2 linked regions of the Gemmatimonas sp. genome follow. Each later gene encodes a partner of the first gene's protein in a complex. Links are inferred from orthologs where the notes say so. Each region holds a gene or a part of one and is shown in the gene's direction. Other genes may lie near its edges.

Region 1 (6,511 bases):
ACCTCTTCGCGGTCTCCGGCATTCTGTTCAATCACGAGTCGCCGCGTCGCGGCCTCGAGTTCGTCACGCGCAAAATCACCGACGCCGTCGCCCGCATCAAACTCGGCCTGCAACATGAGCTGCGACTCGGCAATCTCGAGGCGCGTCGTGACTGGGGCTTCGCTGGTGATTACGTCGACGCCATGTGGCGCATGCTTCAGCTCGATGAGCCCGACGACTTCGTGATCGGAACGGGCGAGACGTACTCCGTACGCGATTTCTGCGGCGCCGCGTTCGGCGCCGTGGATCTCGATTATCTCGAGTATGTGAAGCAGGATGAGAAGTTCTTCCGGCCGGCCGAGGTGGATCTGCTGGTAGCTGATCCGTCGAAGGCCGAGCAACGGCTTGGCTGGACGCCCAAGGTGCCCTTCGCCGAGCTGGTGAGCATGATGGTTGCCGCCGATCTCGCGCGGTACGAACGCCAGCGGTGATGCCGTCGTGAAGCGCGTGCTCGTGACCGGAGCCGCCGGCTTCGTCGGGTCATATTTGCTCGAAGCACTTCGGGACGCAGGGGGCGAGCTGTTCGCGCTCGCCACTGATCCTCCCGGCGCGCCGGCCGCATTGGGCGGGGATGCCCAATGGTTATACGGTGACCTCCGGGACGCGGAGTACGTGGCGCATGTCGTAGCCACCGCGCGGCCCGATACGGTGATTCACCTCGCGGCGATCTCGCACGTGCCGACGGCGGCCGCTGATCCGGCGCTCGCGTGGGACGTCAACGTCACCGCGACCGCGCGCCTGCTGCACGCGCTCGGCCACGCCCGCGACGCCGGGACGATTGACCCCACCGTGCTGATCGTCGGCAGCGCCGAGCAGTACGGACGTCATGAGACCCATGAATTTCCGCTGCTCGAAAGCTCCGTGCAGGCCCCGCGAACGGTGTACGCTGCCACCAAGACCGCGCAGGAGGTGCTCGCCTTGCAAGCTTGGCGGGCGACGGGGCTCAACGTGGTCGTCGCGCGCAGCTTCAACCACAGTGGCCGAGGGCAGCCGACGCGATTCCTGCTCCCAGCATTGGTGCAGCGCGCGGTCGAACTCCGCGGCGCCGCGCCGGGAACGACCATGCCGGTTGGGAATCGCGCGCCGATCCGCGATTTCCTCCATGTAAGTGACGTCGTTGCTGCGTATATTTCACTCTGCCAACGGGGCACGCCTGGCGAGGCGTACAACGTGGCCAGCGGCACCGGGTGGTCGGTGCAGCAGATACTCGACCGGGTCTTGGCGCGTGCCGGTGTGCAGGCGACGCCCGTCGAAGATCCGTCGCTGGTACGCCCGGTTGACGTCCCCGTACTGATCGGGGATTCGCACAAATTGCAGCGCGCCACCGGATGGTCCGCCACGCGCGCTCTTGACGACATCATCGACGATCTCCTCCATGCCGCGACGCTCTGACCTGCAACGGATTCTCGTGATCGGCTCCGGACCGATCGTAATCGGACAGGCTGCTGAATTTGATTACTCCGGAACGCAGGCGATCAAAGCCCTGCGCGAAGAGGGGTACGAGGTCATCCTCGTGAATTCCAATCCGGCCACGATCATGACCGATCCGGAGTTCGCTGACCGCACGTACATCGAACCGGTCACGGCCGAGTTTGTCGAAAAGGTGATCGCGAAAGAGCGCCCGGACGCGGTATTGCCCACGATGGGCGGACAGACGGCGCTCAACGTCGCGCTCGCGCTGTACGACAGCGGGGTGCTCGACAAGTACGGCTGCGAACTCATTGGTGCCAACGCGCGCGCCATTCGCGTCGCCGAAGATCGCAAGCTTTTCGGTGAAGCCATGACGAAGATCGGGCTCACCTGTCCGACCGGCCGCACCGTCACCACGCTCGAGGACGCGATCGCTGGTGTTGAAGAGACTGGATTTCCGTCGGTTATCCGGCCGTCGTTCACGCTCGGCGGTACCGGTGGCGGCATCGCGTACAACCGCGAAGAATTCGAGACGATGGTGCGACGTGGTCTCGACTTGTCGCCCGTGGGCTCGGTGCTCATCGAGCGCTCGCTGCTGGGCTGGAAGGAGTATGAACTCGAAGTGATGCGCGATTGCGCCGACAACGTGGTGATCGTCTGTTCGATCGAGAATCTCGATCCCATGGGCGTGCATACCGGTGACTCGATCACCGTCGCGCCCGCGATGACGCTCACCGATCGTGAGTATCAGACCATGCGCGACGCGGCCGTGGCCATCATCCGCGAAATCGGGGTCGATGCCGGCGGATGCAACATTCAGTTTGCCGTGAATCCGGCCAACGGCGATTTGATCGTCATCGAGATGAACCCGCGCGTGTCGCGCTCGTCGGCCCTTGCGTCCAAGGCTACGGGCTTTCCGATCGCGCGTATCGGTGCCAAGCTCGCCGTGGGATACACGCTTGACGAAGTACCGAACGACATCACCAAGACGACACCGGCCAGCTTCGAGCCCGTGCTCGATTACGTGATCGTGAAGTGCCCGCGCTTCGCCTTCGAGAAGTTCACGTCGTCCGATCCGGGCCTGACCACGCAGATGAAGTCCGTCGGCGAGTCGATGGCGATCGGTCGCACGTTCAAGGAGGCCTTCCAGAAGGCGCTGCGCGCACTCGAGACGGGTCGCAGCGGCTGGACCGTCGGCGAGCGTCTCGTCGACGACCGACTCGTCGAGGGGTCGAAGGAGGAGCTGCGTGGCGCACTCCGTCGCCCGACGCCGGAACGCATCTATCAGCTCAAGCGGGCCATGCTGCTGGGCATGGGCACGGCCGAGCTGCACGAGATCACGGGTATTGATCCGTGGTTTCTCGATCAGTTGCACGAGCTGATCGTCGCTGAGGCGGAGTACCAGCAGAAGCCGTTGGTGGATGCCGATAGCATGCGTCGCATGAAGCGTCTCGGCTTCTCCGATCGACAGCTCGGTGCGCTGCGCGGTGGCACCGAACACGAGGCCCGCGCCATGCGCTGGTCGCTCGGCGTGCGCCCGTCGTACAAGATGATCGATACCTGTGCCGGTGAGTTTCCCTCTACCACACCGTATCTGTACGGCTGCTACGACGAGGAGAGCGAGGCGGCCACCGAAGGACGGCCGAAGGTCGTCATTCTCGGGTCGGGCCCCAATCGTATCGGGCAGGGCGTCGAGTTTGACTACTGCTGTGTGCGCGCCGTGTTGGCGCTGCGCGAGCGGGGATACGAGACCATCATGGTCAACTCGAATCCGGAAACGGTCTCCACCGACTTCGATATCTCCGACAAGCTGTACTTCGAGCCGCTCACGCTCGAAGACGTGCTCGAAATTGTGCATCGCGAGAATCCGCTCGGCGTCATCGTGCAGCTCGGTGGTCAAACGCCGCTCAAGCTCACGCGACCGCTCGAGGCGGCCGGTGTGCGCATTCTCGGCACATCACCCGACGCCATCGACATCGCCGAGGATCGTCGTCGCTTCGAAGCGATCGTGCGTGAACTCGGTATCGCGCAGCCGGCGAACGGAACAGCCACCAGCGTGGACGAAGCCGTCGAGATCGCCGATCGAATCGGGTATCCCGTGCTCGTGCGCCCATCGTACGTGCTCGGCGGTCGCGCGATGGAAATCGTCCATGACGCCGCGTCGTTGCGTGGTTACTTCGAACGTGCGGCACGCGTGAGCGAAGACCGCCCGGTGCTCGTCGACAAGTTCCTCGAGGATGCGTTCGAGGCCGACGTCGACGCGCTCTCCGATGGCACGAATGTGGTGATCGGTTCGGTCATGGAGCACATCGAGAGTGCCGGTATTCACTCCGGTGACTCCGCGTGCGTGCTGCCGCCGTATCTGATTCCGCAGGAAGCGGCCGATCAGATGCGCGCACACACCGTGGCCTTCGCCAAGAAGCTGGGCGTGGTCGGATTGATCAACGTGCAGTATGCCTACAAGGACGGCGTGGTCTACGTCATCGAAGTGAACCCGCGTGCCTCGCGCACCGTGCCGTTCGTGTCGAAGGCGATCGGCGTGTCGCTCGCCTCCGTCGCCGCGCGTCTGATGCTTGGCGAAACGTTGGCCGAGATCGGCTTCACCTCGGAAATCGTGCCGCCCTTCTTCAGTGTGAAGGAAGCAGTGTTCCCGTTCAACAAGTTCCGCGAGTTCGACCCGGTGCTCGGCCCCGAAATGCGCTCCACCGGTGAAGTCATGGGCATCGATGAAGACTTCGGCACGGCGTTCATGAAGTCACAGCTGGCCGCCGACAACGCGCTCCCGCGTATCGGTGCGGTCTTCATCACCGTCAACGATTCCGACAAGCCCAGCGCCGCGAAGTTGGCGGCGCGCTTCCACGAACTTGGCTTCACGCTCTACGCGACCAGCGGAACCGCGGCGTATCTGCGCGCGCGTGACATTCCCGTGCAGTCGGTGCTCAAGGTCAGCGAAGGCCGGCCGCACGGCGTCGATATGATCCTGAACGGCGAGATTCATCTACTCGTGAACACGCCGCTCGGCAAGCACGCGCAGGTCGACGACGAACGCCTGCGGCAGGCAGCGATCAGCAACCGCGTGCCGTATACCACCACGCTGTCCGCCGCCAGCGCCGCGGCCGAAGCCATCGCCGCGCGTCAGTCGCGTGAGCCGGGCGTGCGGTCGTTGCAGGAGTGGCACGTGATTCTCGCCGCGTCGCTGGCGGCCAACGCCGCGCCCATTGGTGCGGCGTGAGCATTCCCGGCATGATCGCTTCCGCCGGGCAGGGGCACGTCGCACTCGGCGTCGCGCTCGGTGACGGCGCGCTCGTACACGAGTCGGCGTACGTCGAGGCCGGTGCGGTGATCGGCGCGGGTACGCGCGTCTGGCATTTTTGTCACGTGCTCGGCGGCGCCGCCATCGGTGCGCGCTGTTCGCTCGGCCAGAACGTGGTGGTCATGAATGGGGTCGTCGTTGGCGACAACGCGAAAATCCAGAACAACGTGTCGTTATACGAAGGCGTGGAACTCGAGGCCGATGTCTTCTGCGGCCCCTCGATGGTCTTCACCAACGTCTACAACCCGCGTAGCGCGGTATCGCGCAAGAACGAGTATCGGCGCACACTGGTGCGCCGCGGGGCGACGATCGGGGCGAACGCCACGATCGTCTGCGGCGTCACGATTGGACGTTTCGCGTTCATCGGCGCCGGCGCCGTGGTCAATCGCGACGTGCCCGATTACGCGCTCATCGCCGGCGTGCCGGGCCGTGGCATCGGCTGGATGTCGGAAGACGGACACAAGCTCGAGTCACTGAGCCTGGCCGGTGCGGAAGGTGAGCGCGAACTGCTCCGCTGCCCGGGCACCGACGTGCGATACGAACGCCATGGCGACGTCGTCGTTCGCCTCGGGGGAACGGTATGACGGAGACCATCATTCCGGTCGGGCAGCGCATTCGGGTGGCGTTGCTGGGATGCGGGCGGATTTCCAGGAATCACTTCGAGGCGCTCACCAAGCTTCCGGGGCTGCAACTCGTTGCGGTGTGCGACATCATTGCCGAGCGCGCGCAGCTGGTCGGCACGCAGTACGATGTGCCGTGGTTCACCAGCTACGAGCAGATGCTGAGCGATGTCCCGAGTGACGCGGTCATCATCGCGACGCCGTCCGGATTGCATCCGCAGCACGGCATTATGGCCGCAAAGGCCGGCCGGCATGTGATCTCCGAGAAGCCGATGGCGATTTCGCTCGCCGCTGCCGACGCGCTCGTGCAGGCCTGCGACGACCACCACGTACACCTGTTCGTCGTGAAGCAGAATCGACTCAATCCGCCGATCGTACTGCTCAAGCGCGCGATCGATCGGGGGCGCTTCGGTCGGATCTACATGGCAAATTGTACGGTGCGCTGGACGCGTCCGCAGGACTATTACGACCAGGCGCCGTGGCGTGGGACGTGGGAGTTCGACGGCGGCGCGTTCATGAACCAGGCCTCGCACTACGTCGATCTGGTGCAGTGGCTCGTCGGCCCGGTCGAGAGCGTTATGGCCAAAACGGCGACGATGGCGCGACGCATCGAGGCCGAAGACAGCGGGGCGGCGGTCCTCAAGTTCCGCTCCGGCGCCATCGGCGTCATCGAGGTCACGATGCTCACCTTTCCACGGAATCTGGAAGGATCGATCACGATCCTCGGCGAGAAGGGCAGCGTGAAAATCGGCGGGACGGCTGTCAACAAGGTCGAACATTGGACCTTTGCCGATTACGATGACGACGACAAGCTCGTCGAACAGGCGAACACCAACCCGCCAAGCGTGTACGGTTTCGGGCACGAAGGGTACTACCGCAATGTCGAGTCGGTGCTGCGCGGCGACGCGCGCCCCGACACCGACGGTCGTGCCGGTCGCAAGTCGCTCGAACTTATTCTGGGGATCTACGAATCGGCGAAGACTGGCCGCGACGTGCCCCTGCCGCTTCGCGTCAACATCTGAACCAAACCGTCATGGCCGTTCCTCTTCTGGACCTCAAGGCGCAGCACGCCACCATCCGTGATGAAGTCGTCGCCGCCGTCATGGACGTCGTGGATCAGCAGGCGTTT
Region 2 (5,513 bases), on another replicon or contig:
CAGCGAGGTGCCGCTGGTCTCCATCGACTATGTCGGCGATCCGCATTCGTGCACTCTCGACGCGCTCAGCACGATCGTCATCGACGGCACGCTCGTGAAGATCTCCGGCTGGTACGACAACGAGTGGGGCTACTCGTCGCGCTGTGTCGACATGCTGCGCTTCGTCGGCGCTCGCCTCTAAGCGCTCCGGGCTTTAGCACGCGCTCGTTCGTTCAACCTGTTCGCGTGTTCGTTCACGAGCCCCGGTGCCTGCGTGCCGGGGCTCGTGCGTTGCTGGGCCGTTCGCTCGCGACATCACTTCCGTCGTAATTTCCCGCCATGACGACTCGCACCATTCGCGATCTCTCCGCTGCCGACCTTGCTGGCAAGCGCGCCCTCGTGCGCGTCGACTTCAACGTGCCGCTCGACGAGGCCGGTGCGGTCAGCGACGACACGCGTATCACAGCCGCGCTGCCCACGATTACGACGCTGCTCGATCAGGGCGCGAAGGTCGTGCTGCTGGCGCACTTCGGACGGCCGAAGGGAGCGCCCGAGGCCAAATATTCGTTGGCGCCGATTGCTGCTCGCTTGACGCGGTTGCTGCCGCGCCCCGTGCACTTCCTAGGCGAGACGGTCGGCGCCACTGCCGTGGCGGCCACGCATGCGCTTCCCAACGGGGAAGTGCTCTTGCTCGAGAACACGCGTTTCCTCGCCGGTGAAGAGCAGAACGATGACGCGCTCTCGCAGCAGCTTGCCGAGTTGGGTGATCTGTACGTGAACGACGCGTTCGGTGCGGCGCATCGCGCGCATGCCAGCACCGCCGGCGTGGCGAAATACTGCCGGCCGGCCGTCGCGGGATTGCTGATGGAAACCGAACTCGCGTATCTGGGCGGCGCGCTCGCGGCTCCCGCGCGTCCATTCGTGGCCATTCTCGGCGGATCCAAGATTTCGGGTAAGATCGACGTCGTGGAAGCCCTCCTGCCCAAGGTCGATCACCTGCTGATCGGCGGAGCGATGGCGTGTACCTTCTTTCGCGCGATGGGCTGCGAAACCGGCAACTCGCTGGTGGAGCCCGATCGACTCGAGATGGCGAAGGACCTGCTGGCACGCGCTGGACACAAGCTGGTGCTTCCGGTCGATGCCGTGATCGCGCCGTCGATGGACGCGGGAAGCGCCGCGCGCGTGGTCGGTCGCGAGTCTATTCCAGCCGGCGAGGCCATGTTCGACATCGGCCCGGCCAGCGTGGAGCAGTACCGCACCTTGATCGAGTCGGCGCGCACCGTGCTGTGGAACGGACCGATGGGCGTATTCGAAAAGCCACCGTTTGACGCAGGCACCTTCGCGGTGGCGCGGGCGATGGCGGTGGCCACCGATCATGGTGCCACCACGATCATCGGTGGCGGCGACTCCGCCGCGGCGGTGGCGGAGGCTGGACTCGAGTCGAAGATGTCGCATGTGTCGACCGGCGGCGGCGCCTCGCTTGAGTTCCTCGAAGGGAAGGAGCTTCCCGGCGTTTCCGCGCTCGATCGTCGCTGATCGTCGATCTGCGTTCCGTACTCACCACCTCACCGGTCACGTCCTGCCCATGCATCACAAGCCCGTCATCGCCGCCAACTGGAAGCTCAATCACGGCCCAACCGACGCGAAAGCGTTTCTCCAGCGCTTCCTCGCGCAGGCGCCGAAGATGAACGACCGCACGCTGATCTTCTTTCCATCGGCCCTCACGGTGACGACGGTCGCGGATGGATTGCGTGAACGACCGGACATCTGGGTCGGCGTGCAGAACGTGCACTCGGAAGCGCAGGGCGCGTTCACTGGTGAGAACTCGGTGCTCATGGCGCGCGACGTCGGCGCCCGTGTGGTGCTGGTCGGTCACTCCGAGCGTCGGCACGTGTTCGGCGAATCGGACGAGATGACGACGAAGAAGATGGCGTTGATCTGCCAGGCCCGTCTCGTGCCCATGCTCTGTGTCGGTGAAACGCTGGACGAGCGGGAGGCCGGGGCTACGGCGTCGGTGGTCGAGCGGCAGCTGACGGCTGGCCTGGCCGAGCTGGACGACAGTCAGGCGGCAGGAATCATGCTCGCCTATGAGCCCGTGTGGGCCATCGGCACGGGTCGTACCGCCACACCTGAGGACGCCAGCGCTATTCACAGCGTGCTCCGCGCCGCCCTCGGCAGCCGACTCGGAGAGAAGGCGGCGGCCGGCGTTCCAATTCTGTACGGCGGGTCGGTCAACCGCGGGAACGCGGCCACGTTGCTGGCGGCCCCCGACGTCGATGGGCTGCTCGTAGGCGGCGCATCGCTCGACGCCGACAGCTGGGCGAGCATCGTCCGCAGCTGAGTCCTGCCCGGTACCCCATCCAACCCGTCGCAACTGTTGGGTGGGGAAGGACTTGCCTCGACACATCCCCTCAGCCATGTTTGAAGACTGGCGCGGCTTTCGCGCACTCTGAACGCACTCGATTCCGGCTTCGTGATATGTACACGTTCCTGCTGACTCTGCTCATTCTCGACGCGATCATTCTCGCGATCGCCGTGCTCCTTCAGTCCGGTAAGGGCGGTGGGTTGGCGGCGAGCTTCGGCGGGGCCAGCTCGTCGTCTGACTCCGTGATCGGTACGCGTCAGGCGGGCAACCTGCTCACGAAGGCAAGCTGGTGGTGTGGCGGTGTGTTCCTCGGCCTCGCGTTCATCCTCCAGATCATGTCCTCGCGTGGCACAGCGCCCAAGTCGGTGCTCGACAAGCTGGCAACACCCACAGCGCCGTCGTCCGCCCCCGCCGGTGGCGCTGCTCCCGCCGCGCCGCTGACGCAACAGCCCGCCGCTCCGGCCGCGCCGACGGCACCCGCCAAGCAGCCGTAACCGACGCGTGAGCACGTTGCCTCCCAAGGGGTTCCTCCTCCTCGAGGACGGAACCCTTTTTCTCGGCCGACTCGTCGGACCGACTGCGCCGACTGTGGCGGAAGTCGTCTTCACAACCAATATGACCGGCTACCAGGAAGTCTTCACGGACCCCTCGTATCGCGGACAGACGGTCGTGCTCACGGCTCCGCAGATCGGCAATTACGGCGTGAATACCGAAGATCCCGAATCGGCGAAACCGCAGGTTGCTGGCGTCGTAGTTCGCGAGCTCTCACCGACCTACTCGAATTGGCGCGCCACCGGCGGTCTGCGCGAATGGCTCGAGGAGCATCAGGTGCCCGTGCTGACCGAGGTTGACACGCGACGCCTCACCAAGCATCTCCGCGCTGCCGGCGTCATGCGTGGCGTGATCGGGCTGGGTGAGACGCCCTCGCGTGAAGCGCTAGCGGTGCTTGAAGGCTGCCCGAGCATGGAAGGGCTCGATCTGGCGACCGTCGTGTCAACCCGTGAGGCGTACTCCTGGGGCAAGCCCGACGCGACGTATCACGTCGTGGCCTACGACTACGGGATCAAGCGGAATATCCTGCGCTTGTTTGAGGCGCATGATTGCCGCGTGACCGTCGTACCGTCGGACACGCCGGCAGACCGCGTGCTCGCGATGAACCCCGATGGGGTGTTCTTGTCCAACGGTCCCGGCGATCCGGACGCAGTGACCTATGCACCGGCCACCATTCGTGAGATCGCCGCGACCCAAACGCCGATGTTCGGCATTTGTCTCGGACATCAGCTGATCGGTTTGTCCTTCGGGGCGCGCACCGAGAAGATGCCGTTCGGACATCGGGGCGGAAACCAGCCGGTGAAGGATCTCGCGACAGGCAAGGTGCTGATCACGTCTCAGAACCATGGATTCGCTGTGGTCGGGTCGATCGAGGGGGTCGAGGGAGCGCCGGACCTTGCCATCACGCACATCAACCTCAACGATGGCACTGTCGAAGGGTTGCGTCATCGGACGCTACCGATCTTTGCGGTGCAGTACCATCCGGAGGCGGCGCCGGGACCACACGACGCGGTCCCATTGTTCGATCGGTTTCTCGAGGCCCTGAGAAATCGTCGGCAGTGAAGTGACCCAAACGCTTGACTGATAAGCACTAAGGTCCTACGTTCGCTTCCTTCGCTCGATCTTCGATGCGTGCCGGCTGCTCCCGAAACTGGGACGGCACGTCGACCCCTTGGTAGAGTCCATGACGAAAGCCGATCTGGTTGAGAACGTCACGGCGCGTATCGCGCGGACGGCCGGACCGACCATCTCTAAGAAGGATTGTGCGCGGGTGGTTGACGCGTTTCTTGATGCGATCAAGGAAGCCCTTCAAGAGCAGAAAAATATAGAAGTGCGTGGTTTCGGCACGTTCAAGATCAGGCAGCGCAAGACGCGGATGGCGCGCAACCCACGCACCGGCTCGCCGGTCGAGGTGTCAGCGCGTCCTGTCCCCGTGTTCAAGCCGAGCAAGGAACTGCGCGCCATGGTGGCCGGCGTGGACGAGAGCATGCTTGAGGACGAGGAAGGCGACGAGATGCACGAGGCGTAGTGCGGCCCTCGCGCTTGAGTTGCATCGTCTGGCAACGCCCCGCCGCGCGTTTCGCGAGCGGGGCGTCAGTGTATTGTGTCACTGACGGAACCGAACGCGGTACCGAAGGCTATCTTGTACACGACATGAGCATTCCCGTCCTTCTCTTCGCGTCGTACGCCGACGCCTTTGGCGCCCGCCGCCTCGAGGTACCTCTCGAGGCACCGTGTCAGGTGGCCGACCTCGTGCGTGTCATCCGCACCATGCCCGGCGGCGATCGTCTGCCGGCGGCGCCACTCGTTGCGGTGAATCGCACCTGGGTCCGCGAGGACGTCGCCGTGCAGGTCGGCGATGAGATCGCGCTGATTCCTCCGGTGGCGGGCGGATGACCATGGTCGAGAGCGGCGTCTTGCATGTGGCGATCGTGGCGGCGCCGATCGACGTGGGGGCGCTCCTGTCCCGTGCGCAGGCCCCAGGCGTTGGCGCCGTGTCGCTGTTCCTGGGTACGGTGCGCGACCTGAACGACGGGCGCCCGGTGAGCGGGATGGACTATGAGGCGTACGTGCCGATGGCCGAGTCCGAGCTGAGGGCGATCGCGGAGGAAACGTGTGCGCGTAGCGCGGGGTTGCGGCTCGTGGTCGAACACCGAGTGGGCGCACTCGAGATCGGCGAGGCCAGCGTTGCCATCGTCGCGGCGCACGCACACCGCGCGCAGGCGATGGACGCGGCCCGCGAGGTCATCGAGTCGCTGAAGCAGCGCGTGCCGATCTGGAAACGCGAGCACTATCTCAGCGGCGATCGTGAGTGGATCGATCCCACGAAGGTCCAGTCATGACGGCGCCGGTAAAGGGCGAGTCGCACGATCAGTTCGGTCGGAAGATCGAGTATCTGCGCATCTCCGTGACGGATCGCTGCAACTTCCGCTGCCAGTATTGCATGCCACTGGAAGGGCTCCCGTGGCTGCCGAAGGCAGAGATCCTGCGCTACGAGGAGATCGCCGAGGTGGTGCGACAGCTGGCGCCTATGGGGCTGCGACGGCTTCGCATTACCGGCGGCGAACCCACGATCCGACCGCAACTTGGCGACCTGGTGCGCATGTTGCGCGACATC

What was found.
Region 2: the proteins of carB (region 1) and carA are in contact, whole or in part, in a solved structure (PDB 1KEE), measured with the Escherichia coli proteins. The link is inferred for Gemmatimonas sp. from one-to-one orthologs.

What each region holds. Positions count from the first base shown.
Region 1 is NZ_JANPLK010000004.1:1,917-8,427, forward strand. The notes cover bases 1,015-4,881. They hold carB (carbamoyl-phosphate synthase large subunit), read left to right. Parts: upstream 1,015-1,414; coding sequence 1,415-4,681; downstream 4,682-4,881. Other genes in these bases: RMP10_RS02145 (GDP-mannose 4,6-dehydratase), read left to right, coding at 1,015-1,431; RMP10_RS02155 (DapH/DapD/GlmU-related protein), read left to right, coding at 4,693-4,881. Also shown: gmd (GDP-mannose 4,6-dehydratase), read left to right, coding at 1-470; more of RMP10_RS02145, read left to right, coding at 433-1,014; more of RMP10_RS02155, read left to right, coding at 4,882-5,346; RMP10_RS02160 (Gfo/Idh/MocA family oxidoreductase), read left to right, coding at 5,343-6,404; RMP10_RS02165 (DegT/DnrJ/EryC1/StrS family aminotransferase), read left to right, coding at 6,416-6,511. UniProt on the Escherichia coli protein: Large subunit of the glutamine-dependent carbamoyl phosphate synthetase (CPSase).
Region 2 is NZ_JANPLK010000017.1:94,013-99,525, forward strand. The notes cover bases 2,033-4,901. They hold carA (glutamine-hydrolyzing carbamoyl-phosphate synthase small subunit), read left to right. Parts: upstream 2,033-2,845; coding sequence 2,846-3,958; downstream 3,959-4,901. Other genes in these bases: tpiA (triose-phosphate isomerase), read left to right, coding at 2,033-2,320; secG (preprotein translocase subunit SecG), read left to right, coding at 2,458-2,838; RMP10_RS05670 (HU family DNA-binding protein), read left to right, coding at 4,080-4,424; RMP10_RS05675 (MoaD/ThiS family protein), read left to right, coding at 4,550-4,792; RMP10_RS05680 (molybdenum cofactor biosynthesis protein MoaE), read left to right, coding at 4,789-4,901. Also shown: gap (type I glyceraldehyde-3-phosphate dehydrogenase), read left to right, coding at 1-181; RMP10_RS05650 (phosphoglycerate kinase), read left to right, coding at 319-1,515; more of tpiA, read left to right, coding at 1,565-2,032; more of RMP10_RS05680, read left to right, coding at 4,902-5,238; GTP 3',8-cyclase MoaA, read left to right, coding at 5,235-5,513. UniProt on the Escherichia coli protein: Small subunit of the glutamine-dependent carbamoyl phosphate synthetase (CPSase).